DNA from 3 places in the Proteus sp. GOKU genome. Region 3 is predicted to be linked to each of the others. Evidence: predicted binding sites of a transcription regulator. Region 3 holds the regulator's gene; each other region holds the start of a gene.
What was found. The regulator PhoB, encoded in region 3, activates phosphate uptake and scavenging genes when phosphate is short. The targets are predictions, from matches to a motif close to CTGTCATAAAACTGNCNNAT.
Positions count from the first base shown of each region.

Region 1: ugpB (sn-glycerol-3-phosphate ABC transporter substrate-binding protein UgpB) is a predicted target of PhoB. The motif match lies at 914-933, and genes of this name have one in related genera.
Region 2: pstS (phosphate ABC transporter substrate-binding protein PstS) is a predicted target of PhoB. The motif match lies at 1,108-1,127, and genes of this name have one in related genera.

Region 1 covers NZ_CP034105.1:530,252-532,460, forward strand. The annotation lists gene ugpB (sn-glycerol-3-phosphate ABC transporter substrate-binding protein UgpB) at 1-800, opposite strand, end outside; gene EHE21_RS02545 (glycerophosphodiester phosphodiesterase family protein) at 975-1,709, shown strand; gene EHE21_RS02550 (carbamate kinase family protein) at 2,033-2,209, shown strand, end outside.
Region 2 covers NZ_CP034105.1:3,875,479-3,877,687, forward strand. The annotation lists gene envZ (two-component system sensor histidine kinase EnvZ) at 1-1,015, shown strand, start outside; gene pstS (phosphate ABC transporter substrate-binding protein PstS) at 1,230-2,209, shown strand, end outside.
Region 3 covers NZ_CP034105.1:732,034-734,242, forward strand. The annotation lists gene sbcD (exonuclease subunit SbcD) at 1-797, opposite strand, end outside; gene phoB (phosphate regulon transcriptional regulator PhoB) at 1,019-1,708, shown strand; gene phoR (phosphate regulon sensor histidine kinase PhoR) at 1,732-2,209, shown strand, end outside.

The sequences.
Region 1 (2,209 bases), 200 kb from region 3:
GATTCCATCACCATGGCACACTCTTGGGTATAAAATAGAGGCATTGCATCTGATTGGCGTCCGCCATATTTGAAAATACCGGATTTCGACCAATCTGCCATTTGTTGAATATGCGCGACGAAAGGTGCCTTATTAAATAAGAAGGTGGTATCAAAACCATCGAAACCGTTATTTTTTGTCGCTATAGGTAAATTATTGCGTGCGCCAAAGTTTTCGATTTGTGTCCACGATTGCCATGTAGTGGTAAATCCACATTTAACACCAGAATCGAGCAGCTTTTGAGACACAGTTTCCATCTCTTTCCATGTCTTTGGTGGTTGTTCTATGCCTGCTTTTTTAAAGAGTGTTTTGTTGTAGTAAAGCACCGGAGTCGAACTATTAAATGGCAACGACATCATTTTGCCGTCGCTGGTGGTGTAATAACCCGTGACAGTTGATAAATAACTATTAGGATCAAAAGGCTCGTTAGTTTTTTCCATTAATTGATAAACAGGAAAAACAGCTTTTTTAGCCCCCATCATACTGGCTGTACCCACTTCAAATACTTGCACGATAGCGGGTTGGTTTTTAGCACGAAATGAAGCCACAGCACTGGTCATCGTTTCAGCGTAAGTGCCTTTATAAACAGGTTTTATCTCATATTCAGATTGACTGGCGTTAAAATCAGAGGCAATTTGATTGACTTTCTGACCAAGCGCGCCTCCCATTGCATGCCACCATTCAATTTGTGTTTTTGCGTGTGTAGGAGAAGTAAATAACGCCATCGCAACAGCAAGACCTGTTATTGATTTTATCGACATGCAGAATTTCCTTTTTAATCGAAAGTTAAAGGTGCAATCTAATCTGCGAATTACCCTAGATGTTATTTATGACAAAAGGGTGACAATTAAATGAAGATATATTGATGGCATGACTGTCAAATTGCTGTCATAAATGGTTGTCATGATGTCGGCACAAATGAAAAGGAGAGAGAAATGAAGATAGCTGCTCACCGAGGTTTTTCTGGAAAAGCCCCTGAAAATACACTGGCTGCGTTTAAAATGGCGATTGATTTCGGATGCGAATGGATTGAAACGGATGTGCAATTAACCGCGGATCATGTTCCTGTGCTTATTCATGATAAAACAGTTAATCGTTGCACGAATGGGCAAGGTGCTGTGCGTTTTCATACCTTAGACGATTTACATCGCCTTGATGCAGGAAGTTGGTTTAGTTCACTCTATCAAGGTGAGAAAATTCCTTCTTTAAGACAAGGATTGCAGCTCATTAAGCGTTCAGGAACAAAGCTTAATATTGAGCTGAAAACGTGGCCCGATGATGATGTTGAGCGTTTATGTTTAGCGGTTTCTGACATGATAAAAAGTGCAGATATTCCGAATGAGCAAATTCTATTTTCTTCTTTTGATACACATGCACTTATTATTATGAAACGATATTTGCCTTTTATTCGTAGAGGGCAATTATGGGATGAGATCCCTGATAATGCGCTAGAAACGCTAAAAGCAATTGATGGTTTTAGCGTGCATTGTAATTACAAGTACCTTACGCAAGAACAAGCGCAATGGTTAAAACAAGCAGGCTATGAAATTTATTGTTATACCCCGAATGATCCTGAAGAGGTGAAAGATTTTGAGCAATGGGGTGTTGATATGCTAATTACTGATATGCCTGATGTTTATCAACCGGATGTTTATCAAATAGCAAAATGAAAAAGTACTAACTATCCCGCTTATTTGTACTGAATAAGGCGTTATTGATGTGTTTGATGACGCCTCTCATCTCCTTTCTTCCTTATTCCATTTACAGAAATTAAATAAGAGGATCGTTGAGTAATAGGTGTTTTATTTACATTCTCTGCTATTATCCTGCGCAATTAATGAATAGATATTGTTCAACATAATAATGTTTATCTCATTAAAAATAAAAATGGGGAAAATGGTTAGCGAATATGGCGACCTTATCAACCCAACCTCTAAGAGTAGAGGCGTGTTATTTCTACTTTAATTGCCAATAATATAATTGAGAGTGAAATATGAAAGAACTCGTTGTTGTTGCCATAGGAGGCAACAGTATTATTAAAGACAATGCTAGCCAGTCTATCGCTCATCAAGAACAAGCAGTACAAGAGGTTGCAGCCCATATTAGTGATATGGTGGCTGAAGGGTATAATATTGTTTTAACACATGGTAATGGGCCACAAGTAGGGCTT
Region 2 (2,209 bases), 1.0 Mb from region 3:
TGAGCAGATGACTGAATATCTGGGGGGAGAAACCGAAATTTGGATCGAGAATACGCTGGAATACCCTGTTTTATGGGTCAATACACATATGTCTCCCTCGCTTTGGATACGTGTTCCGTTGACTGAATTAGGGCAAAACTTCTTACTCCCCGTTTATCGGCAAGCGATTATTTTTATTATTATCGTTGTCGCTTTTTTCTGGCTCTATAGTCGTTTTCAAAATCGCCCACTTAATGAAGTGGAATATGCAGCGCGTCGCATCGGAAAAGGAGTTATTCCTCCTCCTATTCCTGAATCTGGCTCTTCTGAAATGCGCTCAATTATTCGTGCCTTTAACCAGATGTCATCAGGAATTCGCTCATTAGATAATGATAGAACGCTCGTTATGGCAGGTGTCAGCCATGATTTGCGTACGCCATTGACTCGAATTCGTCTAGCAACGGAAATGATGAGTCCCGAAGATAGTTACCTCGCAGACTCTATCAATAAAGATATCGAAGATTGTGATGCCATTATTGGGCAATTCTTAGACTATATGCGCACGGGTAAAGAGATGTCTTTAGAGCTGTGTGATATGAATAATCTATTGCAAGAAGTCATTTCAGCCGAATCTAATTCAGGGAAAATCAGTGAAGAACATCTTCATCCTGAACCTATTAATATCACAGCTAACCCTATTGCGGTAAAACGAGCACTTACCAATATGGTTGTGAATGCCACTCGCTATGGTAATGGCTGGATAAGCGTTTCAAGTGGCAAAAATGAAGAATATGCTTGGTTCCAAGTTGAAGATGATGGCCCCGGTATCCCACAAGAAGATAGACAACGTCTTTTCCAACCTTTTGTTCAAGGTGAGCAAGCGCGTAGTTCAACGGGTGCAGGTTTAGGTTTATCCATTATTCGCCGTATTATGGATGCTCATGGTGGTTATGTTGAGCTTGATGATAGCATTAAATGCGGATTATTAATTCGAGCTAACTTCCCATTAAAAGAGCGTGAAGATGAGGATGATTAGTCCTCTCTATTTCAAGTATTGAAGTGCTTTTTTATTACGCCATCTCCATTCTAATTTCTCTCCTCCTATAAATATTTCATCATTTTTTTGCTTTGTCATAAAACTGTCACAATTAAGACATTTAATTGTCATCAAACTGACCTATTGTCTGTGCGTACCGTAACCGAAGTTGATAGATGTCGAAAATTATTCTACCTATCCCACAGGAGGGATTATGAAACTGATGCGTACCACCCTGACTAGTGTCATTGCCGCTGCGTTTTCAATGACCGCTCTTTCTGCACAGGCAACGACCTCGCTGACTGGTGCGGGCGCAACGTTCCCTGCCCCAGTTTATGCTAAATGGGCAGATTCCTATCAGAAAGAAACGGGTAACAAAATTAACTACCAAGGCATTGGTTCCTCTGGTGGTGTAAAACAAATCATTGCAAATACCGTTGATTTTGGTGCTTCTGATGCGCCATTAGCAGACGATAAATTACAAGCTGACGGTTTATTCCAATTCCCTACCGTGATTGGTGGCGTTGTTATGGCAGTCAATATTCCTGGTATCAAATCAGGTGAACTGACCTTAGATGGCGATACTATCGGTAATATCTACCTAGGCAAGATCCAAAAATGGAACGACCCTGCCATCACTAAACTTAATCCGGGCGTAAAATTACCAGACCAAAATATCGCAGTTATTCGCCGTGCAGATGGTTCAGGAACCTCTTTCGTTTTCACTAGCTACTTATCAAAAGTAAATAGCGCATGGAAAGATGAAGTAGGCGCTGGCTCTACTGTTAAATGGCCGACAGGCTTAGGTGGAAAAGGGAATGATGGTATCGCGGCATTCGTTCAACGTGTACCAGGTTCAATTGGTTATGTTGAATATGCTTACGCGAAACAAAACAACCTTGCTTATACTAAATTAGTCACCGCTGACGGTGAGGCAATCGCACCAACAGCAGACAGTTTTAGTGCCGCAGCAAGAAAAATTGATTGGAGCAAAAGCTTTGCACAAGACCTGACTAATCAGAAAGGTGAAAACGCATGGCCGATTACTTCCACCACCTTTATCTTAGTGCATCAGAAACAGCAAAATGCAGAAAAAGGTAAAGAAGTACTGAATTTCTTCAACTGGGCTTACGACAAAGGTAATCAAGAAGCGAAAAATCTAGATTACGCCGTACTACCCGCAGAAGTTGTAGA
Region 3 (2,209 bases):
AAATCGATAAGGCAGACGCTTTTTTGCTGACCACTTTCATCAAAACTTAAAGGAATAGGAGAGCCACTATAACGAATATGACCTGATTTATTCACTACTTGAGGGCGGTGAATATGACCAAGAGCAATATAGTCAAATTCAGGAAATAGCGTTGCAGAGAAAGCCTCTAAAGTACCGATATAAATTTCACGTACAGAGTCCGTTACTTTTGCACCAATGGTTGTAAGGTGACCTGTTGCAATAATCGGAATATTGACGTTCAGTTGCTTACGTAAATCAAGAGCCTCTTGATATTGAGCTTGATAATAATCAGCAATCGCTCCTTTTAGAGCATTTTGTTTTTCAGCACCTGATTGTCCACTTTTACTGCTTATCATATCTCTAGGACGTAGATAAGGGATCGCACAAAGTAGTGCGCCCGGCGTATTATCTTTTTGAGGAAGAATGAGTGGGGCTTGCGGTGTTTCAGCATGAACATTGGCAATAACCGTTGTATTTAAACATGCTAATAATGATTTAGATTCATTTAGTGTTGCGACAGAATCGTGATTACCACCTAAAATAACAAGCTGACATTGTGTATCTCGAATAGCAACAACAAAGCGGTTATAAAGCTCTCTGGCATAACTTGGGGGGGAGCCTGTATCAAAAATATCTCCTGCAACAATCAATGCATCAACTTGATAATGTTTAATTTGTGCTAATAACCAATCAAGAAATTGTTGATGCTCTTGTGCGCGAGTTTTAGTAAAAAAATATTGCCCTAAATGCCAGTCTGATGTGTGAATAATCCGCATTGCTATCCCTCTTTTTTATCTGATGAAGAGTATAGCGCACCTTACTTTTTTAGTGAAAACCCAACAATAAGCCTTCTTTTTGAGTGATATTTCACCGAAAAATGATTTATTTACCTTAACAACAGGGATCTATTTCAGTAATGTTAAGGTTAGTCATAAATCTGTCATAAAACTGCATCATAATCATTTTGACCCTCTATATACATTACACAGGATAGAGTATGGCAAGGCGTATTCTTGTTGTTGAAGATGAAACCGCAATTCGAGAGATGATCTGTTTTGTTTTAGAACAAAATGGTTTTCAACCTATTGAAGCAGAAGATTATGATTCTGCATTGAGCTTTCTTATTGATCCTTACCCTGATCTGGTTTTATTAGATTGGATGATCCCCGGTGGATCAGGCTTGCAGGTAATAAAACAGATGAAGCGGGAAAGTAATACCCGTGATATTCCAATTATTATGCTAACGGCAAAAGGGGAAGAAGAAGATAAAGTCCAAGGGCTAGAAACGGGTGCTGATGATTACGTCATTAAGCCTTTCTCACCGAAAGAGCTTGTGGCTCGTGTGAAAGCAATTTTACGACGATTATCACCAATGTCTGCGGAAGATATTATTGAATTCAATGGATTAGGGCTTGATCCTGTTTCTCATCGAGTGACGAGTCAAGATAAACCGATTGATATGGGACCCACCGAATTTAAACTCCTGCACTTTTTTATGACACATCCTGAACGCGTGTATAGCAGAGAACAACTGCTAAACTATGTTTGGGGAACAAATGTTTATGTCGAAGACCGTACTGTTGATGTGCATATTCGTCGTTTACGTAAAGCCATTGAAGAAGATGGCCATGACAGAATGATACAGACAGTACGTGGAACGGGATATCGTTTCTCTGCCCGTTTCTAAGTCAATATGGGAGTAATCGTCAGGTGTTAGAACGACTATCGTGGAAAGCCCTCGTTTGGGGGCTATGTCTATTTTGCTTACCTGCTTTTATATTATCGCTTTTTATCGGGCATCTTCCTTGGTTGCTGGTGGCATCGCTACTCAGTGCACTTGTGTGGCATGCCTATAACTTGCTGAAATTATCTAAATGGTTATGGCTAGATCGCTCAGTACTGCCTCCGGAAGGAAGAGGGGGATGGGAGCCTATTTTTTATGGTATTCGACAGACTCAACAACGCAATCGTAAACGACGCAGAGAACTAGGTGACTTAATTAAACGTTTTAGAAGTGGTGCTGAAAGCTTGCCAGATGCTGTTGTGATGATGACAAATGAAGGGAATATTTTTTGGTGTAATAGCCTTGCTCAACACTTACTCGGCTTTCGCTGGCCCGAAGATAACGGACAAAATATTTTTAACTTATTACGTTACCCTGATTTCTTGCACTATTTTACCGCAGGCG